3 regions of the Pseudomonas sp. SL4(2022) genome follow, and region 1 is predicted to be linked to each of the others. Evidence: riboswitches for the same ligand, from Rfam matches in the RefSeq annotation. Region 1 holds a riboswitch; each other region holds the start of a gene.

Region 1 (10,137 bases):
GCTGGGGGCCGCAGATCGCTTGGTCGGCGTGCTCGATGGTGGGGCGCGGCCGGCAGCTATAAGCCATCTGCCCTCTGTCGGCCGCTTAGGTCAGCTGGAGTTGGAAAGTCTGTTGCAGGTGCAACCTGATCTGGTGCTGTTATGGCCCGACAGTATCAGTGCGACACAGCGTCAGCAGTTGCAGCGCATCGGTGTGCCCGTGTTGGTGGTCGAACCGCGCAAACTGGCTGAGCTGGCTGACCAGTTTGTTGACATTGCCGCGCGGGTCGACCGTGTCGAGCGGGGCCGGCATCTGCAGCAGCAATTCAACCAGGGCTTGCAGCGTTTGAGCCAGCGTTACCGGCGTGAGCGGCCGGTACGCCTGTTCTATCAGGTTTGGGATGTCCCGCTGTATACCATCGGCGGCCAGCAGATCATCAGCGACGCACTGGCGGTGTGTGGTGCCACCAATGTTTTTGCGGACCTGAGTCTGCCTGCTCCGCAGGTGAGTGTGGAGGCCGTGCTTGAACGCAACCCGGAGGTGATTCTGGCCAGTGTGCAGGCGCAACTGGATGCCTGGCGAGTATGGCCGGGACTGGCAGCGGTGGAGCGTCAACAACTGTGGCGTGTGCCGGACGATGGTCTGGAGCGGCCGAGCTTTCAGATGCTGGCCGCGATCGAAGCGCTGTGCGAGCGCCTGGCGAGCGCCCGCTAAACCATGGCCCTGAGCCTGCCCGCTCAGGGCCTGTCACTCAGAAGCGGTAGCCCAGGCTGAGCTTGACCTGCTCTTCGGCCGCCGGGTAGCTGCTGGCGCTGCTGGCAAAGACATCGTAGCGTTTGCCGGTGAGGTTATTCAGGCGCAATGTGCTGCTGAACTGTCTGTAGTTGTAGCTCAGCGCTGCATTGATCAGGGTATAGCCGCCGGCCTGCTGCTGATTGTTGGCATCGTCCCCTGAGTAATAGCGGCGCCCGGTGTACACGGCTTCCAGATACGTGTGCAGCCCTTGAATGATCCGGTAGTTGAGGTGCGCACTGGCCGTGTTGCGGGCCACCCATGGCACGCTGTTGCCCTGGAAGGAGCCTGCACGAAATTCCGCATCGGTAAAGCTGTATTGGCCGCCGATGCTCAGGCGCTCGCTCAATTGGCGCTCTGCCTCCAGTAGCAGTCCGTCACGGCGGGTTTTATCCAGATTGATATTGGCGCCGCGACCATTCCAGCTGTTGGGGTTGGCAATCAGTGCGTCGTAGAGCAGTTCGTCCTGCAAATCCAGTCGATACAGCGTTGCTTGATAGCGCTGCACGCCGTCTTGCCACTCGACGCCGCTTTCCCAGGACACACCGGTTTGCGGTTTGAGGAACTCGACCCCCGGCAGGACAAAGGCATTGTCGTCCACGTTGGCCCAGCGCAGCACGTCCTCACGCTTGAGAAACAGGCGCGTCTCTTGGTTGGCTTGCCAGTTCAGGCCGATGCTGGTGCTGTCTTCGCGATCCTTGTGCTGTTTGCGGCTCGCCTTGTTATGGTCGTCCGCTTCGCTGCTGCGGTAGCCGGCAGTAACCGTTACGCCGCGCCCAAGCCCCTGGCTTAACTGGCTATACCAGTCGCGCTGGGTCTGCTGGAAGTCGGTGCCCCAGGATGATTGGGCGTCACTGCTTATGTGGTCGTGGCCAAGTAGCCATTCTCCAGCGCCAAGGCTGTTGCCGTAGCGTGCACTCAACCTGGGGCTGATGCTTTCCGTGCGGGTGTCCTGGGTAAAGCGGCTGGGAGCGGCAAAGCTGCCAACGCTGTCCTGATCGCTGTGGCTGTAGTCGAGGTTGCTCGTCCAGGTGTCATCCAGTTGCTGTTCCAGGGCAAAACGATGAACCTGCGTCTTGCTGTCGTTCCAGGCCGTCGAGTCGCTTTGCTTGCGGTCTGCATGGCGCTGCGCCCTGCTCATGGCATTGGGGTACAGCAGTTCATCGTCGACCGTCTGGTACTCATACAGTGCATGGCCACTGTCATGGTCATGGCGCAGACGGGCGAAGGCGTTGCTGTAGCTGGCGTTGTTATGGTCGCGGTAGTTGTCGGCCGTACGCGACTCGCCGCTCAGGTAAGTCGAAAATCCACCGCCGAGTTGCTGGTAGATATGCCCGCGCAAGGCCTCCAGATCATGGCTGCCGCGACTGGCTTCGAGATAGCCCTCGTTGCGGCTTGGGGTGCGGGTAACGATGTTGATGACGCCGCCCACCGCCTGGTCGCCATACAGTACGGTGCCGGCGCCGCGGATGATCTCGATGCGTTCGATATTACCCAGTGGCACGCTGTTGAGGTCAGCGCCTGCCTGGCTGGGTTGGTTAAGGCGGCGACCATCCACCAGAATCAGGGTGTTGTTTACCGCATTTTCGCCAAAGCCACGCAGGCTGAAGGTGGCTCGGCTGCCATCGCCAATGGTGTCGCGGACTTGTATCCCCGCCTCAGCACGCAGCACATCGAGTAACGAGTGAGCGGCAGATTGCTCAATCTGTTGGCGGTCAATCACCCTGACGCTGGCCGGTGCCTGGGTTTGCAGGGGCGTGGCGCGGGTAATCACCAGCGGTTGGGCCTGATAGGGCGGGTTGGCTTCGTTGGCCAGGGTCAGGCCTGGGGCCAGTGTGACAGCCAGAGCAAGGCGAGATAATTTCACAGGAAATCCTCAAAAGATCGAACGACTTTTGAGGAGGGCAGGGGCAAGAACGGGCGCGCAAACGCTGCCTGAGCTTGACGGTGATGCCCTCCGCAACACCAGTCACATCCAGCAAGGCCGGTCTCCGGGCTCTCGACGTGCGCCGCCTCGCCTTCCCGGGATAACCCAGTGGCGTTGAGGTGACGTGCAGAACGACTCTGCGGTCGATTACCGTTGCGGGGGCAGCGCCGGGATGGTTCGTCAGAACGCACCGGCTTCCCGTTTAACGCCGCTTCACTGTAGAAGGGCGCACCTTGGCGGAAGTAAAACGCCGCGCACCTTAATGCGCGGTTGGATGAATTACAAGCAAGCCTGGCTCAGCCCTGGATGAGCGGTATTCATGCGCAAGGGCTGGCGAGGCGCGCGCGGATGGCGGCCTCGATGCCGGCGGCATCCAGCCCGCATTCGGCGAGCATCTGCGCTGGCTTGGCGTGTTCGACGTAGTAGTCCGGCAGCCCCAGGTGCAGCACCGGTTTGAGGATGCCAGCGTGGGCGAGGAACTCGCTGACGGCACTGCCAGCGCCGCCCATTACGCTGTTCTCTTCGAGGGTCACCAGCAGTTCGTGGCTGGCGGCCAGCTGGCGCACGAGCGCTTCATCCAGCGGTTTAACGAAGCGCATGTCGACCACTGTTGCATCCAGCACTTCGCCGACCTTGAGGGCTTCGGCCAGTTGTACGCCAAAGACCAACAGGGCGGTTTGCTTGCCGTGGCGGCGAACGATGCCCTTGCCGATTTCCAGCGGTTCCAGGCCCGGCTCGATGGCGGCATTCGGACCGCTGCCACGCGGATAGCGCACGGCGGCGGGGCCATTGAACAGGTGACCGGTGGTGAGCATGCGGCGCAGTTCGTTTTCATCGCTCGGTGTCATCACCAGCATGCCGGGGATGCAGCGTAGGTAGGAAATATCAAAGCTGCCGGCGTGGGTCGGGCCGTCTTCGCCGACCAGACCGGCGCGGTCGATGGCGAACAGCACGTCGAGGTGCTGCACGGCCACATCGTGAATCAGCTGGTCATAGGCGCGCTGCAGGAAGGTCGAGTAAATCGCCACCACCGGCTTGGCACCGTCGCAGGCCATGCCGGCGGCGAGGGTCACGGCATGCTGTTCGGCGATGGCGACGTCGAAATAGCGCTCGGGATAACGCTCACTGAACGCCACCAGATCCGAGCCTTCCTTCATCGCTGGCGTAATGCCAAGCAGGCGCGGGTCTGCAGCCGCCATGTCACACAGCCATTGGCCGAACACGCTGGAGTATTTCGGGCCGCTGGCTTGCTTGGGGGCGGCCGGCGCGTTGATCGGCTCCAGCTTGGTGATCGCGTGGTAGCCAATCGGGTCGGCCTCAGCCGGGGCGAAGCCCTTGCCCTTTTTGGTCACCACATGGAGGAACTGCGGGCCGTCGAGGTCGCGCATATTGCGCAGGGTGGCGAGCAGCGTGGGCAGGTCGTGGCCATCGATGGGGCCGACATAGTTCCAGCCCAGCTCTTCGAACAGGGTGCCGGGCACCAGCATACCTTTGGCGTGTTCTTCGACCTTGCGTGCGATTTCCCAGGCACCCGGCAGGTGCGAGAGGATTTTCTTGCTGCCCTCACGCATGTTCGAGTACGTGCGGCTGGAGATGATCTTGGCCAGGTAGTTGGACAGGCCGCCGACGTTCTTGGAAATCGACATGTCGTTGTCGTTGAGGATCACCAGCATGTTGGCACCCACGTCGCTGGCGTGGTTCAGCGCCTCGAAGGCCATGCCGGCGGTCATGGCGCCGTCACCGATCACCGCCACGGCCTTGCGCTTGCTGTTCTGCAGGCGGGCGGCGATGGCCATGCCCAGGGCGGCGCTGATGCTGGTGCTGGAGTGGCCGACGCCAAAGGTGTCGTACTCGCTTTCCGAACGGCGCGGGAAGGCGGCGATGCCGTCCTTCTGCCGTAGGCTGCCCATCTGCTCGCGGCGGCCGGTAAGGATCTTGTGCGGGTAGGCCTGATGGCCCACATCCCACACCAGGCGATCATCCGGGGTGTCGAAAACGTAATGCAGGGCCACGGTCAGCTCGATCACGCCGAGGCCCGCGCCGAAATGCCCGCCCGTCTGCCCGACCGTATACAACAGGTACTGGCGCAATTCGTCGGCCAGGGTTTCCAGCTCTGCTTCGCCCAGGCGGCGTAGCTCGTCCGGCGTATTGGCGCGGTCTAGAAGGGGCGTCAGCGGGCGCTCACGGGGAATCTCGTGGAAGGTCGTCGGCATCAGGCAGATCGTTATAGGTGCAAAAGATGCGGCAGTTTACCCGAAGCGCCGGAAACTGCCCAAACATGGTTCGGCCTAACACGCCTGAGCCTGGATGCATTCCACCTCTGCATCCAGACGCGACAGCGACCTACCAGGTATCGACCGAGCGCTTCTTGCCTGTGCGGGCAGCGGGTTGTGCTGTGGCATTAAGGCCGCGCAGTAGCCAGGCGCGGGTTTCCACAGGGTCGATCACTGCATCGATCTCCAGGAAACTGGCCATATTGATGCCCTTGCCGTTCTCGTAGGCCTTGGCCACCAGCTTGTCGAACAGCTGTTGGCGTGCCGCCGGTTCTTCGACGGCGGCCAGTTCCTTGGCAAACCCCAGGCGCACCGCACCTTCCAGGCCCATTGCACCGAATTCGGCACTGGGCCAGGCGATGGTGAACAGCGGCGAATGGAAGCTGCCGGCAGCCATGGCCTGAGCGCCGAGACCGTAGCCTTTGCGCAGCACTACGGTGAAAAACGGCACGGTCAGGCTGGCGGCGGCGACAAACATGCGCGAGACATGGCGCACCGTGGCCTGTTTCTCGGCCTCCGGGCCGACCATAAAGCCGGGGGTGTCGCACAGCGACAGCAATGGGATATCGAAGGCATCGCACAGCTGCATAAAACGTGCGGCCTTGTCGCCGGCGACTGCGTCGATGGCGCCGCCGAGGTGCGCGGGGTTGTTGGCCAGCAGGCCGAACGGCTTACCTTGGATGCGGATAAACCCAGTGATCAGGCCGGGCGCAAACTCGCGGCGCAGTTCCAGCACGCTGTCCCTGTCGGCGAGGGTGGCGATCACTTGGCGGATGTCATACACGCGCAAACGGTTTTCCGGGATCAGCTGGCGCAGCTCGCGCTGATCGGCGCAATCCCATTCGCTGAGCGCTCCCTGGAAGTAGCTCAGGTACTGCTTGGCCACCTGCACCGCTGCGGCTTCATCGGCCACCCGTACGTCGATGACGCCATTGGTGCCCTGCACGCTCACCGGGCCGACCTGTTCCGGTTTAAAGCTGCCCAGGCCGCCGCCTTCGATCATCGCCGGACCGGCCATGCCGATGGTTGCGTCCTCCGTGGCGATAATCACATCGCAGCAGCCGAGCAGGGCGGCGTTGCCGGCAAAGCAGCGTCCGGACACCACGCCTACCAGCGGCACCAGGCCGGAGAGCTTGGCCATGCCGACAAAGGTGTGGCAGTCCAGCCCGGCTACGCCGACGAAATCGGTATCGCCCGGCCGGCCGCCGCCACCCTCGGCAAACAGCACCACCGGCAAGCGCCACTGCGCGGCGAGGCCGAGCATGCGGTCGGTCTTCTTGTGGTTCATCACCCCCTGGGTGCCGGCAAACACGGTGTAGTCGTAGGCGATGGCCATGCAGCGTGCAGCCTGGTCGCCGAATGCCTTGGCGTTGACCGTGCCGGTGCCGGCCACCAGGCCATCGGCCGGGCTCTGTTCGATCAGCTCGGCCAGCGAGCGCCGACGCCGTTGTGCGGCAATCGCCAGGGCGCCGTATTCGCTGAAACTGCCGTCGTCCAGCAGGTCCGCCAGGTTCTCGCGCACGGTGCGCTGGCCTGTCTTGCGCCGTTTGGCTACGGCGGCAGGACGGCGTACATCGGTGAGGAGCGCGTGGCGTTCGAGCACTTCGGCCAGGTCCGCACGGATATGCTCGAGGTCCAGGCTCTGTTCGCTCTGGTGGGCAGCAGCGTCAACCTCGGCGGGTTCGATAAACAGCAGCGGCTGGCCTTCATTGAGCGCGCTGCCGATCTGCACGGCCAACTGGCGGACGATGCCGCTGTGGCTGGCGGTGACCACAAACTCCATTTTCATCGCCTCCAGCACAGCAAGGCTCTGGCCGACAGTCACCGCATCGCCTTCGGCCACGTCCAGGCTGACCACCACACCCGTGCTGTGGGTCAGCAGGGGCAGGCAGCCTGACGGTGCGTCCGCGACTGTTTCAGCGGCTGGGCCGGCGCTCTGCGTAGCGGCAAAAAAACGGTGCGGATGAGCCTGGTCTTGCACGGCCAGCAGCTCGTTCAGATGGCTTTCGACAAAGCGCGTGGTCAGCTGATAGCTCGCCACCTGCGGTAGGCGCAGCAGGTTCTGCAGCAGGTGTAGGTTGCTCGCCACGCCTTCCAGGCGAAATTCGCACAGTGCACGGTAGGCGCGGCGCAGCGCGCTGGGGTAGTCCGGTGCATGGGCGATCAGCTTGGCCAGCAGTGAGTCGTAACTGGGGCTGACCGGGTAGCCGGCGTAACCATAGCCATCCACACGCAGACCGGGACCGCTGGGCGGCTGGTAGGCCGTCAGGGTGCCAGCGGCCGGGCGGGTGCTGCCATCGGCACTCATGCTTTCCAGGTTGATCCGCAGCTGCACGGCGCAGCCATTAAGCGGCGGTGGTTGCAGCAGGCCGAGCTCGGCCAAGGTGTGGCCGGCGGCCAGTTTGAGCTGGGTGTGCAGCAGATCGACGCCGGTGACCTGCTCGGTGACGGTGTGCTCGACCTGAATGCGCGGGTTGGCTTCCATAAAGTAAAAGCGTTCTGGCTGCTCGGCATCCAGCAGAAATTCGAAGGTGCCCAGGCCCTGGTACTTCGCTGCACCGGCTAGTTTCAGCGCGGCCGCGATCATCCCTTCGCGGGTGGCCGCGGGCAGGTCCGGGCTGGGGGCGATTTCCACCAGCTTCTGCTGGCGACGTTGCAGGCTGCAGTCGCGCTCCCACAGATGGCTCACCGCGCCCGTGCTGTCGCCCAGTACCTGAATTTCGATATGCCGGGCCTGGTTGACCAGCTGTTCGATATACAGCGCATCGTTGCCAAAGGCGGCGCGGGCTTCGGATTGGCAGCGGGCAAAGGCCTCGTCCAGCTCGTCAGCACTGAACACCGGGCGCATGCCACGGCCGCCGCCACCCGCCAGGGCCTTGAGCATGACGGCGTCATGTTCAACGAGAAAGCCACGGGCTTCCTCCAGGCTGATCGGCCGATTGATCCCCGCCACCAGCGGCACGGCGCAGCGTTCGGCTAACGCCCGCGCCGCGGCCTTATCGCCAAACAGTTGCAGCACCTCGCTGCTGGGGCCGACAAAACACAGCCCAGCGGTCTGGCAGCGGCGGGCGAATTCGGCGTTCTCCGCGAGAAAGCCATAGCCGGGGTGTACGGCATCGCAGCCCTGCGCCAGGGCAATCTCGATCAGCTGGTCCATATCCAGGTAAGCCGGTACGCCACGGCCCTTGAGCGCCACAGCGCTATCGGCCTGGCGCACATGCAGAGAGGTGGCATCGTCTTCGGCGTAGAGGGCGACCGAGCGGATGCCCAGCTCACTGGCGGCGCGGGCGATGCGGATGGCGATTTCGCCTCGGTTGGCGATCAGCAGGGCGGCGAAGGGCGCAGTCGTAACGGGCATGATGGCTCCAGATTTTTATTCTGCAGCCATCTTAGGCGCTCTGTGGGCGAGGTAAACCAAGCCTTAGCGGGTGAGGGTTGGGCTATTGATACGGGTGATAAAGCGCTGATGGGCTAGCTGCGTCGTTCGACGATATAGCGCGCCAGATCGCGCAGCGGCTCTGCAGCCTGATCGAATCGGCGCAGGGCGTGCAGTGCCTGGTCGCGCAGTTCCAGGGCGTAGGCCTTGGCCGCGTCGAGGCCGAGCAGGGCCGGGTAGGTCGGCTTGTCGTGGGCCTGGTCCTTGCCCTGGGTTTTGCCCAGGGTGGCGGTGTCGCTTTCCACGTCGAGGATATCGTCCTGCACCTGGAAGGCCAGGCCGATGGCGCGGGCGTAGGTGTGCAGGGCTTTTAGTGCGTGCTCATCAGCCCGGCCACTGGCCAATGCGCCGAGCTGTACGCTGGCTTCGATCAGCGCGCCGGTTTTGTGCCGGTGCATGATTTCCAGTGCGTTCTGGTCGAGGGTCTGGCCCACTGAGCCGAGGTCGATGGCTTGCCCGCCGACCATGCCGGCCGGGCCAGCGGCGCGCGCCAGGGCGCTGAGCATGGCCAGACGCAGGTCGGCGTCATGCGGGTTGTGTGTGGCGTCAGCGAGCACTTCAAAGGCCAGGCTCTGCAGGCCGTCGCCAGCAAGAATCGCGCAGGCTTCATCGAAGGCGATATGCGTGGTCGGCTGGCCGCGGCGCAGGTCGTCATCGTCCATGGCCGGCAGGTCGTCATGCACCAGCGAGTAGGCGTGAATCAACTCGACTGCACAGGCCGCCGCGTTGGCCCGTTCAGGAGTGCCGCCGAGGGCTTCGCAAGCGGCGTACACCAGCAGGGGGCGCACGCGCTTGCCGCCATTAAACAGGCTGTAGCGCATGGCGGCGTAGAGACGTTCCAGCTCGGGGCGTGGGCTGCTCAGGAGATTTTCCAGGGCGGCATCGACGCGGCGTTGGCAGCTGCTCTGGTAGGCCGCAATCATGCCTGTTGGTCCGCGTCGAAGGGGGCTTCCTCCAGCTCGCCGTCGCGTTCCATGAGGATCTGCACTTTCTGTTCGGCCTGAGCCAGGGCCGCCTGGCAATCACGGGTCAGGCGCACGCCTTGCTCGAAGGCCGTCAACGAGTCTTCCAGGGACAGCTCGCCGTTTTCCAGACGCTCGACCAGGTTCTGCAGATCGGTCAGGGATTGCTCGAAGTCGAGCGCGGCTTTTTTGCGGGCGGCCATGGCGGATATCTCGGGGTAGATCGGGGAATCGGAACCGGCGCGACACTAGCAGAGCCATGGCGCGCGGGCAAATCAGTGGGCGTGATCGGGGTCTTTGGAGCGCTTTAGCGGCGAGGGGTTATCGCGGCTAAAGCCCTTCCCACAAGACGGTTGCTTATTCAGCCGGCGGTCAGCCGATGACGCCGTGACCGCGTGCCATCATGACTGCCAGTAATGGGATGGTCAGCAGCAGCAACAGCTCCAGGCGAATCACCAGGATCACCAGGCGCGCCTTGGCGGGGCTGACCTGCGGCACTTCGCCGGCCTTGAGGCTGTTGCGCCAGTTGAGGAAGACAAAAGTCGGCACCACGGAAATCAGCCCGACCAGGATAAACAGGCCGACTTTGGCGTGAAACAGGCTGTTGCTCAGGTAGTAGTCCAGGCCCTTGCCGTACCAGAGCACCCGCGCCAGGCCAGTAAACAGCACCACCCCGGCACTGATGCCGTAAGCGATATCGGTGATGATCAGGCTGCGTGCGCGGCGCACGTCCAGCGGCAGTTTGAATTGCACATGCTCGACGCTGA
Region 2 (10,137 bases), 1.6 Mb from region 1:
CAGGTGCTTGTGGTCCTGCTCGATGCAGAAATACGGGGTGGCGAACAGCTCCTGCAGCAGGATCAGTTGCGCGCCTTTAGCAGCGGCTTCACGCACCAGTTCCTCGGCACGGTCTAGGTTCTGTTTCAGGTCCCAGCTGCAGGCGAACTGGGTGGTGGCGACGGTCAGCTTACTCATGACCTCACCCCTTCAACGGCCAGGCCGGCTGCTGCTGGGTGATGCAATGCACCCCGCCGCCGCCATGAGCCAACTGGTTGATCTGCACCGGCACCACTTCGCGGCCCGGGAAGGCCATGCGCAGGGTAGCGGCTGCCTCATCATCGGCGGCAATACCATAGGCCGGCATGATGATCGCGCCATTGCAGATGTAGAAGTTGGTGTAGGAAGCGCAGAACACTTCCGCCTCGGTGTCCACGGCGTCGGTGGCCTCATAGAGGTCGATCAGCTCGAACTGACGGCCACGGGCATCGGTAGCCAGCTCCAGGGCGCGACGGTTCTCACGTACTACCTCGGCATAGACCGAACCCTTGTCATGGGTGGCGTCGACCAGCAGCGCACCCGGCTTGGCGAAGGCGCACACACCATCCACATGGCCGTCGGTCATGTCGCCCGTAACGTATTGCGGATCGCCCGGCAGCCAGATGGTCTTCTTCACGCCCAGCAGGCGGGTGAAGACCTCTTCCATCTCGGCCTTGCTCATGCCCGGATTGCGGTTGGGGTTGAGCAGCACCGATTCGGTGGTAATCAGGGTACCCTCACCGTCCACATGGATCGCCCCGCCCTCGTTGGACAGCGGTGTGCCGAAGCACTCCAGACCCAGGCCGTTGAGGATGCGCCGGGCCAGGCTCTCGTCCAGATCATGGGCGGATTTTCCACCCCAGGCATTGAAGCGCCAGCTCACACCGGCCAGCCCCAACTGCGGATGGCAGACAAAGCTGGGGCCGGAGTCACGGCACCAGCTGTCATTGATGGCCAGTTCGACCAGCTCGATATTGGCACCACACAGCTCGCGGGCACGGGCCACAGCGGACGGGTCGACCACCATTTTCACCGGTTCGAAGCGCGCAATGGCGTTGGCCACGCGGGCAAAATCAACCTGCACCTCGGCCAGCGTCACGCCCCAGCCCGACTCCCAGAGCGCTTTATTGTGCGGGAAGGCCATCCAAGTGGCGGCATGCGGAACCCATTCGGCGGGCATAAACCAGGAGTTTGCTGCGACTGCGTTATGCTGCATACAAGTGCCTTCAGTTAAGTCATTGTTATCACTTAAAACCGCGAATGCGGAGATGACTTCCATGCTAGGCCTGTAAAAATGCGGCAACAAACGATAGATTTTGCACACTTCTGATTAGCAGGACTTATCAATCATGCTCAAGCACTGGCCACCATTGAATGCCCTGCGCGGCTTCGAAGCCGCCGCACGTCTGGGCAGCTTCCACAAGGCTGCCGAGGAGCTGCACCTGACCCAGTCCGCTATCAGCCAGCAGATCCGCAGCTTGGAAAGCTTTCTCGAACAGCCGCTGTTCTTCCGCAGTGGCCGCAGCGTCAGCCTGACGGATGCCGGGCACGACTTGCTCAGCACCACGCAATCGCTGCTGCAGCAACTGGCCGTGGGCATCCGTCGCCTGGAGCAATACCGCAAGCCCAATCAACTGGTGGTCAACACCACACCTGCATTCGCTCGCCATTGGCTGGTGCCGCGCCTGGGCGAATTCCATCGCCTGCACCCGGAAATCGACCTGTGGCTGTTCACCAGCGATGACGTACCGGACATGGCCGCACAAACCATCGACATCGCGGTGCGCGACGACCTCAGCGCTCAAGCCGAATGCAGCTTTCGCGTACTGCTGGAAGATCGGCTCTACCCGGCCTGCCACCCGGCTTTATGGGCAACGGCGCACAGCGAACGCACCACCTTGCATGGCGAACGGGAAATGGACTGGAGCCATTGGGCGGTTCAAGGTGGCATGGACGTGGGCCAGCAGAGTCACGGGCTGAACTTCTCCGACCCCGGCCTGCTGCTGGATGCCGCCAGCCAGGGCCTGGGCATCGCCCTGGTCAGCCAGTTGCTGGCTGACCAGGTACGGCGTAACGGCCTGCTGCAACCGTTGGTGGAACAGACGGTGCGCGGCCCCAACTGGGCCTGGCTGGTGCACCGCGACAGCGAAAGCGACCCACTGACTCGCAGTTTCTGCATCTGGCTGCAGCAGGCTCTGAGCCACAGCGCAGATTAGCGGAACGGCGGCTCATCAAAGCTGCGCAGCTTGCGTGAGTGCAGCGAGTTGAGCTGGCTGCGCATCAGTTCCAGCGCGGTGATGCCGATGTGCAGGTGCTGGGTCACCGCGCGCTCGTAGAAGGCACCGGCCGCACCGGGCAGCTTGATCTCGCTGTGCAGCGGTTTGTCCGACACGCACAGCAGCGTGCCGTAGGGCACCCGCAGGCGATAACCTTGCGCGGCGATGGTGCCGCTTTCCATGTCCACCGCCACGGCACGGGAGAGGTTGATCAACGGCCGCTCCTGGGCCCAGCGCAGCTCCCAGTTGCGGTCGTCATAGGTCAGCACGGTGCCGGTACGCAGGCGCTTCTTCAGCTCATCGCCCTCTTCACCGGTCACCAGCTTGGCCGCTTCCTGCAACGCCTGCTGCACCTCGGCCAGCGCGGGTAGCGGGATATGCGGCGGCAATACGCGATCAAGGATGCCGTCGCGGCGCATGTAGGCGTGAGCCAGCACGTAGTCACCGATGGTCTGCGACTGACGCAGGCCACCACAGTGGCCAATCATCAGCCAGCAATGCGGGCGCAGCACGGCCAAATGGTCGGTGATGTTCTTCGCGTTGGACGGGCCGACGCCAATGTTGACCAGGGTGATACCGTGGCCATCGTCTGTTTGCAGGTGATAGGCCGGCATCTGATAACGGTGCCAGATGACGTTCTCGATGATGGCCTGCATCTCGCCTTCGGCCATGCCGCGCTCGATCACCACATTGCCCGGCAGCACCATGCGCGTGAAGCGCGATTCGCCCACCAGCATATCCAGACCATGGCGAATGAACTGGTCAACGTAACGGTGGTAGTTGGTCAGCAAAATCCACGGCTGCACATGCCGCCAGTCGCTGCCGGTGTAATGCACCAGACGGCGCAGGGAGAAATCCACCCGCGCCGCATCGAACAGCGCCAGCGGCAGCGGGTCGGTGTTTTCCCAGTCATACAGGCCGTCGGCGGTGCCATCGGTGGCGGCGGACAGGTCGGTGCTGGGGAATACGCGCGCCAGCTCGGCGGCGGTGACCCCGGAGCCGGCCAGCTCATCGCCCTGCTCGACCACGTACGGATACGGAATGTTCTGCTGGCTGATGCCGACTTCCACGCGCACGGTGAAGTCGCTCATCAAGGGGCGCAGCTGCTCCAGCAGGTATTTGCGGAACGCCGCGGGATGGGTCACGGTGACGCTGTAGGTGCCCGGCACTTGCACCTTGGCATAGGCGCGCACGGTCGTCGGCACTTCGCCCTGACACAGGTAGGTCAGACGTAATTCGGGGTAGCGGAACTGACACTGCTGCGCAGAGTCGGGTTTGCTGCGCTCTTTCAGGTAACGCTTGAGCGCCTGACTGAGCGCGCGGGTGGCCTGCTGGTGCAGCGCGGCGAGGCGGTCCACCGCCTCTTCGGCGGTGGTGGCGACAACGAAGTCATCGGAACAAAGGCTCACAAGGCATCTTCCTGGCTGATCGGACAGGCTCTATCTTGCCCTGATCCGCCGCGCTTGGGATAGCGCAAGATCACCCGTGGACACCCACCCGGCGGCAGCCGCCGGGTCTGGCGTCAGCCTCAGGCAGCCTGATGCAGACGCACGTTGAACAGCGGCCCACGGCTATAAGCGGACAGCGCCTTGGCGGCAGCCAGCACACCCAGATCGACCAGTGGCTCGATCAGAATGACGCTCATATAGGCCAGGCCGAAACTGCCCACGGCGGCCAGGTTCTCGCCGGAGAAACCATTCCCGTAGAACGCCCAGAAGCCGACCCAGGCGACAATGCCACCCTGATAGGCCGTCGACAGCGCCAGTGCCTGCTTGTAGGAAAGGTCCACATAGGCGGTACCCGGCGCGATGATGCGCTTGGCCAGCAGGCTGATCGCCCACAGCGGCACCAGCAGCGTCGTAACGTTCATGCCGTACTGCGGCAAGTCAAATTGAGCGAACAGCAGCCCTTGCAGCAACAGGCCGAACGCCAGCCCCATCGCCGCGGCACCTGCGCCGAACAGCAGCAGCAGGGTCGAACCGAGGATCAGATGCACCTCGGAAACCCCGACCGCGTGGTGCGGAAATACTTCGAAGAAACAGAACACCAGGGCAGTGGTCAGCACGCTGCGTAATGCCAGGGCGGCAGCGCCGCCATTGTTGCGCACGCTGTCGAGCGCAAGCTTGGCACAGAGGCCAAAGGCACCTGCAGCGGTGGCATAACTAAGAAAGATTTTGGCGCCAGTAACGACTTCTGGTTCGATGTGCATTGAGATTCCTGTACCGCGCCCACCGCGCGATGATCCGGATTGAGGGAATGGGCATAAACGCCCGGCTTCGATGGCAGGTCTCCTGGCTCACGGCTTGATACTCCACCCGCCTTCCCAACCTTGCGGTCAGTGGCATCCGGGCGTCGCTCGCCGTTTACAGTTGCGGGGGCAGCCAGGGCATTGGCGACGTGCGCTTCACCCTGTTCCCTTTTCATCCAGTCGCATCACACGAGCTGGAACCATCGGCGGCCACCTTACCCGGCGGCCGTGAGAAATGACAGAGCCCGGCGCAGAGGCCGGGCTCAAGGTGAAACGTTCAAGAAGTCAGTCCGCGCATACCGGCAAAGCAAACGCCTCAGAGCCGGCTTACGATCTAGTGGGCCAGAGTCCTGCAAGGCGTTACGTTAGCAACAGCCAACAGCGGCTCAAAACAGACAAGAAACGCAGCGCAGCAAAGTAACAGCCAACGGCTGGCCCTTAGGGTGAGCGCAGCGAATCAAGCGGACGGAGCTCGCACACGGGTGTACTTTTGTACACGAGCATTACGCGTTTCACTCGCCCTTCGGCGCGCGTTAGCCGCACGCGGCCGCCGAGTCTGTTTTTAACGCTGAGGACCTGCACGCAGCAGATCGCAAGTCGGTGCTCAGATCAGGTGCGGTGTACTGCGCGCCACCAGCGCCTCGACATTCACCCCACGCGGCAGAGTGCCGTAGACCCGCCCACCCTGACCGCCCAGGCGGCTGGCGATAAAGGCATCGCTCACCACGGCATTGCCGGCTTCCAGCAGCAGTTTGGCTTGCAGGGCCAGGGCCACGTCTTCGGTCAGTTGCCGGGCGCGGTATTGGATGTCGGCAGTGTCGCGGAAGTCCACCTGGAGTTTTTCGATATGGGCGTTGAGGCGGGCATCACCATGGCCATTGCCCAACTCGGCAAACAGCGCGTCGAGTACGCCCGGTTCCTTAGACAGCGCGCGCAGCACGTCCAGGCACTGCACGTTACCCGAACCTTCCCAGGTGGAGTTGACCGGTGCTTCGCGGTACAGGCGCGGCAGGATGGTGTCCTCGACATACCCGGCGCCGCCCATGCATTCGGCAGCCTCGTTGATCATGGCGGGCGCACGCTTGCAGATCCAGTACTTGCCCACGGCGGTGACCAGGCGGGCGAACTTGTCTTCCTGCTCGTCATGCGGGTTATCCAGCGCCTTGCCCATGCGCAGGGTCAGCGCCAGCGCGGCTTCGCTTTCCAGGGCCAGGTCGGCGAGGACGTTTTGCATCAGCGGCTGCTCGCTCAGCACGCGGCCACCGACTTGGCGGTGCGCACAATGGTGCGCGGCCTGGGTCAGGGCCTGACGCATCAGGGCGCTGGAGCCGATCATGCAGTCGAAACGGGTCAGCGCGACCATTTCGATAATGGTCGGCACACCCCGGCCTTCTTCGCCGACCATCCAGGCCAGGGCACCGCGGAATTCCACCTCACTGGAGGCGTTGGACCAGTTACCCAGCTTATTTTTCAAGCGCTGGATATAGAACTCGTTGCGCGAGCCATCCGGGCGATGGCGCGGCAGCAGAAAGCAGGTCAGACCCTTGGCGGTATACGCCAAAGTCAGGAAGGCATCGCACATCGGCGCCGAGCAGAACCACTTGTGGCCGACCAGTTCATAAGCTTGACCGGGACCACCCAAACCCACCGGGTAGGCACGGGTGGTGTTGGCGCGCACATCGGTGCCGCCCTGCTTCTCGGTCATGGCCATGCCGATGGTCGCACCGGTTTTCTGCTCGATCGGCAGGTTGCGCGGGTCGTATTGCGTGGCGAGGATTTTCGGCAACCACTTCTCGGCCACATCGGCCTGCAGCTTGAGCGCCGGCACGCTGGCGAAGGTCATGGTCAGCGGACAGCCGCTGCCAGCTTCGGCCTGGCTGTGCAGATAGCTCATGGCAGCGCGCGCCACCTGGGCACCAGCGCGCGGATCGGTCCAGGGCATGGACGGCAGGCCGTGTTCAATGGCGGCGCTCATCAGCTGGTGATAGGCCGGGTGAAACTCCACCAGGTCCGCACGGTGACCATAGCGGTCGTGACTCTTGAACACCGGCTTGTTCTCGTTGGCGAGAAAACCAGCGGCCATCAGCTCACCACCGGCCAGCGCGCCATACACATCCAGGCGCTGCTCGGCCCAACCGCCGCCGAAGCGCTTGCTCCACTCCTGCAGCGGCAGGTCAACGCGGTACAGGTTGGCACCATCCAACGGTGGCACCTGGTTGAACACTTCATGGGTTTCGGCGTGTTGACTGGCGTTCATGGCTGAGGCTCCTCTTCGGGCAATGGGGCGCCCACGGCGCGTAGACAAAAGGTGATCAGGGCCTGGCTGACTTCGGCCAGACTGGGGGCGGGATAACCGGCTTCGCGGGCCGCACGGGCGGGCGGCGATAACGGACCGACCAGGGCTTCGGCAATGGCGCCGACCAGGCAGGCAGCGGCCAGGTTGATTGGCTGCACACGGAACACGCCTTGACCGACGCCCTCCTGCAGCAATTCGACGAACAGATCGGCATAGGCTTCGCGGTAGAACAAGCGTTGTTCATCCACCTGCGGATCCACCGGCTCGGCAATCAAAGCGAAGGCCAACTGGCGACTGCCCCAAGCCCGCGCAGCAAACCGCTCCAGCCCATCGGCCAGGCGCTGCACCGGGCTGCCCGGCCCGCGCACGGTGGCCGCCAGGGCATCGACCTCACGTTGACTGGCCACGGCAAAAACTTCCGCCGCCAGCTCGCCCTTGTTCTGCACATGGCGGTACAGGCTACCGGTGGCAATGCCGACATCGTCAGCCAACGCCTGCATGGTCAGTGCGGCAAAGCCGCCGTCGGCGACCCGCGCCAGGGCGGCGTTGATGATGCGCTCGCGCAGCGCCTGATCGCGGTCGACACGCAGTGCAGTGGTACGGTAAGCCATGATCTGAATCCTGATTCACTATTGCGCAAGTGAATCAGGATTCAGAGTTTGGCTAAAGGGCGATTCCGGGCACAACAGCGGGCATATTGGCCAGCTGCTGGCGCATTCAACTCAATAATAAATTTACGACCTCGCGAGCTAGAGCCCTACAAGGCGCTACGTTAGTAACAGCCAATGGCTGGCCCATAGGGTAAGCGCAGCGAATCAAGCGGACTGGGCTCGCATCCGAGCCTGCTTTTAACGCAGTAGGGCCGACGCGCAGCAGAGCGCAAGATCAGGCCTCGCGGCAGAGCACCCAGTCATGCAGCAGGCTGCGCAACTGCTCGAACTTCACCGGCTTGGCCAGGTAATCGCTCATGCCAGCAGCCAGGCAGCGTTCGCGGTCGCCGCTGTGGCTGTGGGCGGTAATCGCCAACACCGGCAGCAACTGGCAGCCGGGCAGGTTGCGCAGCGCCCGACAGGTGGCAAAACCGTCCATCACCGGCATCTGGCAATCCAGCAGCACCGCGTCAATGGTTTCGTTACGCAGCACCTCAAGGGCCTCAGCACCATTATCGGCAGTGCGCACCTGATAACCGAGCTTGAGCAGCATGCCGCGAGTTACCAGTTGGTTGATCGCGTTGTCTTCGACGATCAGTACCGTACATTGCTCCGGCTGCCGCAGCGCCAGGCCCTTACTCCGTGGTGGCCGCGGTGCCGGAGCAGCCACCTGGACCGGCAAAGCCAGCGGCAGATCCAGGCGGAAGCAGCTGCCCTGCCCCGGATGCGACTCATGAGTGAGATCGCCACCAAGCAGATCAACCAGCTGCCGGCAGATCGCCAGGCCGATACCCAGACCGCCATATTCGCGGGTCATCGAGCCATCGAGCTGCTGGAAACGTTGATAGAGCTTACCCTCGGCCGGCACGCTGAAGCCGACACCGGTGTCGATCACCTCGATACGCAATGGCAGGCTCTCGTTGGCCACCCCGCGCCGCGAGACGCGCACCCGCACCTCACCGTGCGGCGTGAACTTGATGGCGTTATCCAGCAGACAATTAAGTGCCTGCAGCACTTTGCTGGCGTCGCCTTCAAGGGTGTCGGGCAAGCTGTCATCCAGCTCCAGGACAAAGCGCAGGCCCTTCTCTTCAGCGCGCGGCGCGTACTGCGCACGCAGGCTGTCAAACAGGCCGCGCAGGCTGAACGGCTCACGGCGTGGGTACAAACGCCCGGCCTGCAATTCGGTGAGGGCGAGGATGTCATTGACCATACGCATCATGTCGCGGGCCGAGCTCGCAGCGGTGCGTTGGTAATGCGCCAGCTCACCGTCGATCTCCAGCATCTGCATCAACTCCAGCGAACCAATCACCCCGTTCATCGGCGTGCGCAACTCGTGGGTGACGGTGGCGAGGAACTCATCCTTGAGGCGGTTGCTGTTGGCCAGTTCCTGGTTGAAGGCTTCAAGCTTGAGCCCGGCCTCCTGGAGGATGCGCGTGCGCTCCTCCTTCATCGCATTGATGCGGTCGGCCAGGGCCAGTGAGAGCAGACCGACCTCAAGCGCCGAGCCAATCTGGCTGGCGTACATGGTGAGAAACATGTTCGGCAGGTAGCCCAGTACCATCAGGGTGTTGATCACCCCTCCGGCCAGAAAGGCGGTCCAGGCAATGATGAAGTAACGCGCCACGCGCATGCCGCGCATCCAGGCAAGGATGCCGGCACTGAAGATCACCACGGTAAAGCCCAGCGCCAGGTAGGTGGCCAAACGCAATGACAAGGCATAACTGGCCGTCAGCGCCAGGGTCATCACCAACACACCAGACCCCATCATCAGCAACAAGGCGCGGTCGACCCAAGGGCTGTGCTCGGCGGTATGCAGAAAACTGCGGGCGAACTGGCAACCAAACAACGCGGCCGCACCAATCAGAAACGGCGTGGCGGCGTTCGCCCACCAGGGGCTGTTGGGCCAGAAATACTCGATCGCCGCACCGTTGACCGACAGCTGGTAGAAGCCAAACGAGGCGATATACAGGATGTAATACAGGTAGCTGGTGTCGCGTACGCTGAGAAAGATAAACAGGTTGTAGATCAGCATCACCAGCAGCACGCCATAGATGATGCCCAGCACATAGATACGCGCTGGCTGTTCTTCCAGGTAGGCGTTGGGCGCCCAGAGGGTCAGCGGCGCCTGGATCGAGCCCTGGCTTTCCAGACGCAGAAAGACACGCTGCGGCTGCCCTGCTGGCAGTTGCAGTTCGAACAGGTAGTTGTGCTGTTTGATCTCGCGGCTGGAAAACGGCAGGGCATCGCCGGTGTGCTGACGCAAGTGATAACGGCCTGCCGCATCAGGCAGGTACAGCTGCACATGGTCGAGCGGCGGGTAAGCCAACTCCAGCAGCCAGGGCTGAGTGACGCTGCCTTGCTGGGGGCGGTACTCAAGATCCAGCCTCAGCCAGAACACCGAGCGCGAATAACCGGCATTCAGTACACCTTTGTCATGCTGGCGAAAGCTGCCCTGCAGAGCGGGCGAGGTGATGTCGTCAATGCTCGCATCGCCTCGCACATCTTCGAACACCGCCATCGCCGTACCGAGCGGCAGGCTGCGGGTATGCTCATCAAAAACCAATGCACCGGCCAACCCTGGTACCAGCAAGAAGAAACACAAAAAGATGTAATGCATGCCGCTCAGCCAGGGTTGGCCAGCCGTGCCGT
Region 3 (10,137 bases), 1.3 Mb from region 1:
GCGCCAGGACAAAGCCCAGGCGAATACCCGCCAAACCGAAAAACTTGCCAAACGAGCGCAGCACGATCAGCCCGGGCAACTCACTGAACGCCGCCAGGCTGAACGCCGGCGTGCAATCGATAAAGGCCTCGTCCACCACCAGCCAGCCGCCTCGCTCGGCCAAACGCCGATGCCACTCCAGCAAACGCGCAGGTTCAATACAGCGCCCGGTGGGGTTGTTCGGATTGACCAGCAACAGCACATCGATGCGCTCCAGCGCGCGCTCAATCGCGCCTTCACTGATTTCCAGCAGACGATGCCCTTCACGCTGCCAGGCCGCCGCATGCTCGGCATAAGCGGGTGAAACAATGCCCACGGTGACGTGTCGCAGCAGACGCGGCAGCGCCTGAATGGCGGCTTGCGAACCCGCTACCGGCAGCAGGTTGGCGACGCCGTAGTAATCGCGCGCAGCGATTTCCAGGCCGTCCTGCTGCTCGGGCAAGCGCGTCCAGGCAATTGCCGGAATAGCGGGCAAGGGCCAGCCGTAAGGCGCAATGCCGGTGGACAAATCCAGCCACTCCGCCAGGGCAATGCCATAACGCAGCGAGGCCGCGCGCAGGCGACCACCATGTTCAAGCATAAGCAAGCCCCCATAGCATTAGCAGTGCCAGCCACAGCAGCACGCCGCCGTAAACCAGATTGACTGCCCGCTCGATATCCCGTGCGCGGGGCGGTGGACCGTCGCCCAAATCAGGCCGCACATGCAGCTCGCCGTGGTACTCCGCCGCACCACCCAGGCTGACGCCCAGTGCCCCTGCACCCGCTGCCATCACAGGGCCAGCATTGGGACTGTCCCACAGCGGCGCCTGGGTGCGCCAACAACGCAACGCCAACAGGGTTTTACCCAGCAACGCATAGGTCAATGCGACCAGCCGTGCAGGCAGGTAATTGAGTGCATCGTCAATCTTTGCAGCGGCCCAGCCGAAGCGTTCAAAGCGTTCATTGCGATAGCCCCACATGGCGTCCAGGGTATTGCTCAGGCGATACAGCACCACCCCCGGTGCGCCAGCCAGCACAAACCAGAACAGCGCGGCGAACACCGCGTCGCTGCCGTTTTCCAGCACCGATTCGCTGCCAGCGCGGGCCACACCCGTGGCATCCAGCTGCGCAGTATTACGGCTGACCATATAGCCAACCCGCTCGCGGGCCAGGCGCAAATCCCCCAGACGCAGCGCCTGCGCCACTGGCATGGCATGCTCGCCCAGGCTTTTCAGGCCCAGGGCGGCGTACAAGGCAATGATTTCCACCGCCCACCCCAGCCCGCTGATCTCACTCAACAGCCAGGCCAGCAGGGTCAGCGGCAACACCGCCAGGCACCAGGCGCTGACGCCATGGCTGCGCCACCCGCCACCCGCCGGATTGAAGCGCTGCTCGATGCGCTCGGCCATACGACCAAAGGCCACCAGCGGGTGCCAGCCCTTGGGTTCGCCCAAAATCGCATCCAGAACGACCCCGGCGCAGGTACTCAGCACCAGGCTCATGGCGTGCTCCACTGATTCTCGAACAGCAACTCGCTGAGCGGCCGAGGCTCGGCCCAGCCCTGCTGAACCAGCATCGGTGCCTCATAAAATTCCGTCACGGGTCCCAGGCACAGCACCGCCAATGGCTTGCTGCCGGTCGGCATGCCGAGCAGATCCGCCAGGGCCTGGGGCTCGAACAGCGACACCCAGCCCATGCCCAAACCCTCTGCACGGGCCGCCAGCCAGAGGTTCTGAATCGCGCAGGCCAGGGATGCCAGGTCCATCTCCGGCAAGGTGCGGCGGCCAAACACATGAGCCTCACGGCCCTCCATCAGGGCCACCACCAACAGTTCGGCGCAGTCGCGAATACCCTCGACTTTCAGCCGCATAAACTCGTCGCTGCGCTCGCCCAACGCCTCGGCGGTGCGCGTGCGTTCCTCCTCTACCAGGCCGTGGATCGCTTCGCGCAAGGCCGGACGGGTGATGCGAATAAACCGCCAGGGCTGCATCAAGCCCACGCTGGGCGCCTGATGCGCAGCTTCGAGCAAGCGCGCGAGCAACTCGGGAGCCACCTCGCCACCGCTGAAATGGCGCATATCGCGGCGCTCAGCGATGGCGCGGTACACCGCCGCGCGCTCTTCGGCACTGAAGGCCTGCTCACTCATGCCGGCGCACCGGGACAAAACAGCGCGGCAGCGGCAACCGGGTCGGACGGCAGATAGAAGTGAATATAGGAGGCGGTCATCCGCCCCTGACGATAGACCGCCTCACTGGTGCGCTTATAGTTCGGGCACTCGCCACGGGTCAGTGGTTGTAGTTCGCTGCTGAGCGCCGAGTAGTGAAAACTGTGGCCGCGCAGCAGCCCTTCCGGCAGCTCAGCCTGTTGCAAGGCCATGGCGGTCATGCGTGGTTGCAGGGTCGCCTCGCCGTTTAGCAAACCGAGCATCTGCCCGCTGGCGCCCTGTTTGTCGGTCAGTTTGTCGAGTAGATAGAGCATGCCGCCGCACTCGGCGTGGATCGGTTTGCCTGCCTCGTGGTGAGCGCGGATTGCCTCGGCCATGGGCTGGTTGGCTTCAAGCGTGGACAGGTGCAACTCCGGGTAACCGCCGGGCAGATACAGGCTGTCGACATCCGGCAACTGCTCATCTGTAAGCGGCGAAAAGAACTGCAATTCGGCACCCAGTGCGCGCAGCAAATCGAGGTTGGCCTGATAGAGAAAGGCAAAAGCGCTGTCGCGTGCTACGCCAATCCGAACATCCTTGAGCAATTGCGCGGGCCTTGCATGCTCTGGTGCAGCGAAGCTGACTGGCGGCGGCAGACTGGTATCGGCACTGGCAGCCAAAGCATCGGCGGCGGCGTCCAGACGGGCATCCAGGTCGAGCAGTTCGCCCGCCTGAACCAGGCCGAGATGGCGGCTCGGTAAACCGACCTCGGCGCTGCGTGGTAATGCGCCGTACCAGCGGATCGAGGCCGGCAGCGCATCACGCAGGATCTCGCCATGCCGCACACTGCCAACCCGGTTACCGAGCACGCCAGAAAACGGCAGATCCGCTTGGAAGGTCGCCAGGCCATGGGCCATGGCGCCGAAGGTCTGCGCCATGGCCGAACCGTCGATCACCGCCAGCACCGGCACACCAAAGTGCCGGGCCAGGTCGGCCGCCGAAGGCGTGCCATCGAACAGGCCCATCACCCCTTCAATCAGAATCAGGTCGGCCTCACCCGCCGCCTCCCAGAGCAGACGACGGCTCTCGGCCTCGCCAACCATCCACAGGTCGAGCTGATACACCGGCGCACCGCTGGCGCGGGCAAGAATCATCGGGTCGAGAAAGTCCGGGCCGCATTTGAACACCCGCACGCGCTTGCCCTGGCGTGCATGCAAACGCGCCAAGGCAGCGGTCACTGTGGTCTTACCCTGGCCGGAGGCCGGTGCAGCGATCAATAACGCGGGGCAAGAGCGGGCGCGGATCAAAATTCGACTCCCTTTTGCGCCTTAACCCCGGCCTTGAACGCATGCTTGACCAGGCTCATCTCGGTCACGGTATCCGCAGCCTCGATCATCCCCGGCAACGCGCCGCGACCGGTTACCACCACATGCTGCAGCAGCGGCCGCGCTTCAATGTCGGCGAGCACCGCATCGAGTTCCAGATATCCGTATTTCAGGGCGATATTCAGCTCGTCGAGCACCACCAGGCCAATGGCCGGATCATTCAGCAGCTGCGCCGCCACCGTCCAGGCTTCGCGCGCCTTGTCGATATCACGCTGGCGATCCTGGGTCTCCCAGGTAAAGCCTTCGCCCATCACGTGGTAGCTGACTTCATCGGGAAAACGGCGAAAGAAGGCTTCTTCGCCAGTGCTGGCTGCACCCTTGATAAACTGCACCACGCCCACCTTGAGGCCGTGGCCCAGGGCGCGAGCAACCATGCCGAAGGCGCTGCTGCTCTTGCCCTTGCCATTGCCGCTGTGCACCAGCAGCAGGCCGTACTCATCCTGGGCCTGGGCAATCTTTTCATCGATAAGGGCTTTTTTGCGGGCCATGCGCGCCTTGTGCCGGGCGTCCCGTTCAATCGATTCAGTCATCGCACTGCTCCACCGCCACAGGGCGATCTGGCTGGAAAAAGCATGCGGGGATAGGGAAAGCGCGGGCCTGCGCACAGCGCACACCACACGCCAGCCATCGCCCTCCGCGATGCCGTGGACTGCAGCAGGCCGGTCTCCGGGCTTGTGAGCGAGCCGAATGGCTCACGACCGCACCTTCCCATGCATCACGCACAGTGGCTCTTGCGGCGTTTGACTCACTTACCGTTGCGGGGGCAGCGTCGGAATAGCGGGCGTTCACACGCACAGCGCACCGACTTCCCTGTTTCACCCCGCACACGCAATGCGTTGGGGGCACCTGCTACAAGGCGCGAAGGTTAGAGAGTTCATGATTAAGCGTCAAACGAATGCGCCGCCCATTGCGTCACGTGTACACAAACAGCGCAGCTCAGTGCCTCGGCATAAAGCCCGCAGGCTTGTTCGCCAGCCATTCGACAAAGGTTCGCAAACGCTCATCGCTGAGCAAGCTGTCGCGGTTGTTGTAAGTCAACGCCAGCTCCTTTTCGCTGAACAGCCGGTGAATCTGGTTGTGGCAGGCGCGGCAGACCCAAAGCGTGGCGCTGATGCGCTCACTTTTACCGAAGCGTTTCTGCACATAAACCTTGTTGTGCAGCGCCTTGGGGATCAGATGGTGACGCGTCAACGTGGCAGCGCGGGTGCAGAGCTCGCAGGCATCAGGTTGTTCGGGCAGACGAATCGGTTCAGGCATACGGGTTCAGCGTTTACGGCAAAGACTCAGGCCGTCGCCCAACGGCAACAGGGAGAGGTCGAGGCGCGGATCATCGCGCAGCGCCAGGTTGAGCGCCTGAATGGCTCGGGTGTCGGCGCTTTCGGGGTTTTCCTCAAGCACACGCCCGCTCCACAGGGTGTTATCGAACAGGATCAGCCCGCCCTGGCGCACCAGACGCAGGGCATGTTCCAGATAGGTTGGGTAATTGACCTTGTCGGCGTCGATAAACAGCAGGTCAATACTGCCAGCCAGACCTTCAGCCTCCAGTGCTGCGAGGGTTTGTAAGGCCGGAGCCAGGCGCAGCTTGATACGCGAGCTTAGCCCGGCCTCAAGCCAGTAACGCTCGGCCGTGGCGTTGTACTCGCCGGGGATATCACAGCAGATCAACCAGCCATCCTCGGGCATGGCCTGGGCCATGCAGATGGCGCTATAGCCGGTAAAGGTGCCGACCTCAACAATCCGCCGCGCCCCAGTCAGCTGTACCAGCAAGGCCATGAACTGTCCCTGCTCGGGGGCAATCTGCCAGCGAGCAGTACTGAACTGTGCGGTTTCCTCACGCAGGCGCTTGAGCAGCGGTGTTTCACGCAGCGAGACATCCAGCAGGTATTGGTACAGGCCGGTATCGAGATTGAGTGTTTGATTAGTCATGCCTACTCCCTCTGCAAACCAAGGCTGTTAGGGGTTGCGCGCCAGTTCCGGGGAGAACACGCGCTTGGCATTTAGATAAGTGCGCTGCCAATACGAATTGCTCAGGCTATCCAGGCGCACAGTGCCGCCGCTGGAAGGTGCATGAACAAAACGGCCATCGCCGACGTAGATGCCAGCATGGCTGACCTGGCTGCCGCCATTGGTGGCAAAGAACACCAGATCACCGCTTTGCAGGCGGTCGCGGCCGACAGCCGGGACGCGCATGCTGATCAGATCACGGGTCGAGCGCGGCAAGCTGATGCCCGCGGCATCGCGGTAGACATAACCAATCAGACCACTGCAGTCGAAGCCACCATCCGGAGTGTTGCCGCCGTAGCGATATGGCGTACCGACCAAGCCCAGGGCGCGAAACAACACGTCATCAGCATTGCCGTTAAAGTTGCTGTTGGGTGTTTGCATAACGGGTGGCGGGATTGGAGCAGGTGCACGACTGGAGCAGGCGCTGAGCAGCGCGACGACGACCAGCAGGCTGAAACGGGCAATAGCGGTCATGGATAAGGCGATCCTGAGCCGGGATGCGCCCTACTCTGCCGGCTTGCACATCGTAGTGCAAGCTTTAGCTTTACTTGGCAGGTTATTGAAAACTATCGAGATGCATCAGATGAGCAAACCTGAGAAGCGACTGCACATTGGACAGTCGTCCACAGGCTCAGGGGTGACGCACCAGGTTATCGCCGGGTGCCATGGCCAATGCACGCTTGGCCTCGATGAAAGTGCGCTTCCAATAACGGTCTTCCAGGCTGTCGACCCGCACACCGCCGCTGCGGCTGCTGCTGGAGTGGATGAACTGGTTGTCACCCATGTAGATGCCGGCATGACTGACGCGATTTCGCCCACTGGTACTGAAGAACAGCAGATCGCCCGGTTTCAACTCGTCACGTGATACCAGCGGAGCATCAATATTGATCATGTCCCGCGAAGAGCGCGGCAACTGCATGCCCGCTTCTTCTTTGAACAAATAACCAATAAAACCGCTGCAGTCGAAACCGGAACTGACCGAGACACCACCAAAGCGATAACGCGTCCCTACTAGTGACAGACCATGGGACAGGATGCTGTCAGCCAGCTGTGGCAGTTTGTAGGATTTTTCTTCGGTGAAATCGCCGAGAGCGGCTTCTTTGGCTTGTTCATCAAAGCCGGCCAGATCTGTTGAAGAGAAGACTTCGGGCTCACTACTCAATACGGATTGAGGTGCGTGGTTGGCACAAGCGGCCAGAACCATGGAAAGTGCGAGAGGCACGAGGGGTGCGAGGCGTTTGAGCATGGGCACGACCGTGTCGATGAATTTCACAAGTAAACGACTATGCCCTCTATGGCATACATTTGCAAATTCTATGGATCTAAATGTGACTCAGAAGTGCCGGTAAAACATCTAACGCCCGCCCTTGTAGATGCACGTCCACCCGCTCGCTCAAGTCGGTGCGCTGCGGGTTGATCTCCACGGTGAAGCCGCCCGCCTGGCGGGTGCGCAGCAGCGGCTCGACGATATACGGAAAGCTCGCACTGGTGCCGATACTGATCACCACTTCAAAGCCTTTGCGCACTTCGGCATAGAGTGTGGTGATGGCCTGCTCAGGCAGCATTTCTTCGAACAACACCACCGGCGGACGCAGCACCCCGGCGCATTGCCGGCATTTGGGTGGCAGCGGCCGTTCAAGGTGCTCCGCCAGTTCGGCGTCGACAGCGCCGCAGGACTGGCAATACAGCGGCGCCAGCTCACCATGAATCTCGATAACCCGCTCCATCGGGCTACCTGCAGCGCGGTGGTAGCCGTCGATATTTTGGGTCAACAACCAGCACTGCGGTTTTCTGCGCTGCAGCTCGGCAATCGCGTGATGCCCTGCATTGGCTTGCGCGCCCAGGCAGGCCCTGCCCAGCTCCGCCAGGTATTTCCAGCACAACGCAGGATCACGCTGCAGCATCGAACCGGAGAGTGCCGCCTCAATCGGCAAACCTTCCGCTGTGTGGCCGTTATACAGACCGCCGAGGCCGCGATAGGTGGGCAAACCGGAATCGGCAGACAGCCCGGCACCGGTAATCAGCAAGATGCGATCAGCCGCTACGACTGCCTGGGCAACGCGGGCAATAACCTCGTCCATCTCGATCCCTCATGCATAGACAGCGCTCTTTTCGTCCCCTGCAACAGCGCCATGGCGGATGGAAACGCCTCATCCACCCTACACCTACCTGCTCAGTGATTGACCGTATGTGCCAGCATTACCGACAGCTGACACAACGGCCGCCCGCTTTGAGCCTGCCACTGGTTGAACGCAGCCTGCACTGCAGCCAGCTCTTTCAAGCTGGTCGGTGCCTTGTCGATGATCTGCTGCGCCTTCAGCGCTGCGACCACATCATCGGTCGGGACGAAGGTGTCCTTGCCGACCATGCGCAAAAAACGCGGTGCTGACAGCCCGCCCAACTGACAACCGTGCTTGGCCAGGTACTTCCACAACCCGACCACATCGCTCACCGGCCAGTCGGCGATCAGCGCACCAAAACTGCCCTTATCTTTTTGCACATCAAGAATAAACTGGGCGTTGCGCGGCACACTCTTGAGCTTGCCCAGGTGGCGAATGATGCGCGCGTCCTGCATCAGGTTTTCCAGGCGCTCAGCACCCATCAGCACGACTTTCTCCGGGTCGAACCCGAAGAACACCTGCTCGAAGGCCGGCCATTTGGCGTCCACCAGACTGTGCTTGAGGCCAGCGCGGAAGATCCGCAGGCTGAGCACCGACAGGTAGCGATCATCAGTGATCGCACGCAACTCCTCGATGCTGCGCGGCTGCGGCAGGATCGACTCCAGCGCTGCGGCCGAGCCAAAGCGGTTCAGGCAGTATTCGTTAAGCCATTTGTAATCGCGCATCAAGCAATCCTTGAGCCGGGAAACCGCTGGATCAGAGGTTCATCACATCGAGGAAACGCGGCGTGGCGCTGTCGTCGATCTTCAGGCTCTTAAAGTCGAACAGGTTGCGGTCAGCCAGCTGCGAGGGCACCACGTTCTGCAGGGCGCGGAACATGATCTCGGTGCGCCCCGGCGACTTGCGCTCCCAGTCCTGCAGCATTTCCTTGACCACCTGGCGCTGCAGGTTTTCCTGGGAACCACACAGGTTGCACGGAATGATCGGGAATTCCTTGAGCTGGCTGTAAGCCTCGATATCGCTCTCGCTGCAGTAGGCCAGCGGCCGAATCACCACGTTGCGGCCGTCATCGGCGCGCAACTTGGGCGGCATGGCCTTCAACGTACCGCCATAAAACATATTGAGGAAGAAGGTTTCCAGGATGTCGTCTCGGTGATGCCCCAAGGCCATCTTGGTCGCGCCGATCTCATCGGCAAAGGTGTACAGGGTGCCGCGACGCAGGCGTGAACACAGCGAACAGGTGGTTTTGCCTTCCGGAATTTTCTCCTTGACCACCGAGTAGGTGTCCTTCTCGACGATGTGGTACGGCACGCCGATGGACTCCAGATAGGCCGGCAGCACGTGCTCAGGAAAACCCGGCTGCTTCTGGTCCATGTTCACCGCAACAATCTCGAACTTAATTGGCGCGACTTTTTGCAGGTGCAGCAGCACATCGAGCATGGTGTAGCTGTCTTTGCCGCCGGACAGGCAGACCATGACCTTGTCGCCATCCTCGATCATGTTGAAGTCGGCAATGGCTTCGCCAGCCTGACGACGCAGGCGTTTTTGCAGTTTGTTCTGGTTGACCGAGAGGGTACCCATGGTGCGCTGGAATCCGGAAGTCGTTGAGGATGCGGCATTTTACGCAGAAAGCGTGACGCGCCCTACCCCACCGTGACGGAAATGCTAGGCTCGGCCGATGAACGACGATTTCGACACCAGCTTCGAGCTGCCCGAACAACTGCATGAGCTGCTGCGCACGGCCCCTGGCGGACTGGGCGAGTACCAGTTGATCCAACTGCTGAAAGCCCGCCAGTGCACGCATATCCCTAACCAGCCCCTGACGGACAAATTGGTGCTGTTTCGCACTCATTTTCTCCTGTTCAACGCCCTCTATCGCCTGCGCGACCAGCTCTTGGCCAGCCAGAGCGGCTACCTGCAGATCAGTGCGCTGAAGATCCAGCTGCTGCCCTATCAGCCCGGCAGCTGCGAACTGAGCGAACACGACCCGCTGCGCGACTATTACCTCAATCTTAGCCAGCTCAACGACACCGATGAACAGGATGTGGCCAACCTGCTGCTGAGCTTCTGGACGCGCATGCACGGCAGCGAAGAGAAACAGGCGGCACTGGAGCTGTTCGAGCTCGAAGGCCGCGAGCAGACGCTCAATCTCGCCACAATCAAACACCGCTACCGGCAACTGGTGAGTCAGCATCACCCGGATCGCGGCGGCAGCACAGCGCGCCTGCAGTCGATCAACAAGGCCATGGAAATCCTAGAACGCTATTACGGCCGCACTTGAGAGCACGATTTGCTCTAACCCAACCCCTTTGCCAATGCTTTTGGCTGCCTATACTGCGACATACGGTCGCACAGGTTTGGTACAGCACCTGACACCGCTGCACATGCGGCTCAGGCGTTCTACTGGGGGACGGCCGCTATAACAACAGGAGGTCTGACATGATCCATCATGTTTTGGGGCTGTTTA

The links. Region 1 has a riboswitch for cobalamin ahead of OU997_RS04515 (TonB-dependent receptor). Riboswitches for the same ligand answer to the same signal wherever they lie in the genome.
Region 2: it holds a riboswitch for cobalamin, as region 1 does, so the genes downstream of both, OU997_RS12195 (energy-coupling factor ABC transporter permease) here and OU997_RS04515 (TonB-dependent receptor) in region 1, are expected to answer to the same signal.
Region 3: it holds a riboswitch for cobalamin, as region 1 does, so the genes downstream of both, cobO (cob(I)yrinic acid a,c-diamide adenosyltransferase) here and OU997_RS04515 (TonB-dependent receptor) in region 1, are expected to answer to the same signal.

The regions. Positions count from the first base shown of each region.
Region 1 is NZ_CP113060.1:968,177-978,313, reverse strand. It holds gene OU997_RS04520 (cobalamin-binding protein) at 1-694, shown strand, start outside; gene OU997_RS04515 (TonB-dependent receptor) at 732-2,639, opposite strand; cobalamin riboswitch at 2,737-2,950, opposite strand; gene dxs (1-deoxy-D-xylulose-5-phosphate synthase) at 3,017-4,912, opposite strand; gene OU997_RS04505 (carboxyl transferase domain-containing protein) at 5,043-8,330, opposite strand; gene ispA ((2E,6E)-farnesyl diphosphate synthase) at 8,444-9,331, opposite strand; gene OU997_RS04495 (exodeoxyribonuclease VII small subunit) at 9,328-9,573, opposite strand; gene OU997_RS04490 (DUF2214 family protein) at 9,743-10,137, opposite strand, start outside.
Region 2 is NZ_CP113060.1:2,582,669-2,592,805, reverse strand. It holds gene aguB (N-carbamoylputrescine amidase) at 1-177, opposite strand, end outside; gene OU997_RS12210 (agmatine deiminase family protein) at 182-1,234, opposite strand; gene OU997_RS12205 (LysR substrate-binding domain-containing protein) at 1,368-2,234, shown strand; gene amn (AMP nucleosidase) at 2,231-3,703, opposite strand; gene OU997_RS12195 (energy-coupling factor ABC transporter permease) at 3,823-4,503, opposite strand; cobalamin riboswitch at 4,558-4,762, opposite strand; gene OU997_RS12190 (acyl-CoA dehydrogenase family protein) at 5,147-6,799, opposite strand; gene OU997_RS12185 (TetR/AcrR family transcriptional regulator) at 6,796-7,449, opposite strand; gene OU997_RS12180 (hybrid sensor histidine kinase/response regulator) at 7,724-10,105, opposite strand.
Region 3 is NZ_CP113060.1:4,077,651-4,087,787, forward strand. It holds gene cobD (threonine-phosphate decarboxylase CobD) at 1-619, opposite strand, end outside; gene cbiB (adenosylcobinamide-phosphate synthase CbiB) at 612-1,520, opposite strand; gene bluB (5,6-dimethylbenzimidazole synthase) at 1,517-2,164, opposite strand; gene OU997_RS19280 (cobyrinate a,c-diamide synthase) at 2,161-3,468, opposite strand; gene cobO (cob(I)yrinic acid a,c-diamide adenosyltransferase) at 3,465-4,076, opposite strand; cobalamin riboswitch at 4,186-4,411, opposite strand; gene OU997_RS19290 (hypothetical protein) at 4,483-4,803, opposite strand; gene OU997_RS19295 (O-methyltransferase) at 4,810-5,472, opposite strand; gene OU997_RS19300 (C40 family peptidase) at 5,500-6,024, opposite strand; gene OU997_RS19305 (C40 family peptidase) at 6,182-6,796, opposite strand; gene OU997_RS19310 (NAD-dependent deacylase) at 6,873-7,637, opposite strand; gene OU997_RS19315 (DNA-3-methyladenine glycosylase I) at 7,724-8,395, opposite strand; gene ttcA (tRNA 2-thiocytidine(32) synthetase TtcA) at 8,427-9,251, opposite strand; gene OU997_RS19325 (DNA-J related domain-containing protein) at 9,349-9,951, shown strand; gene OU997_RS19330 (Yip1 family protein) at 10,110-10,137, shown strand, end outside.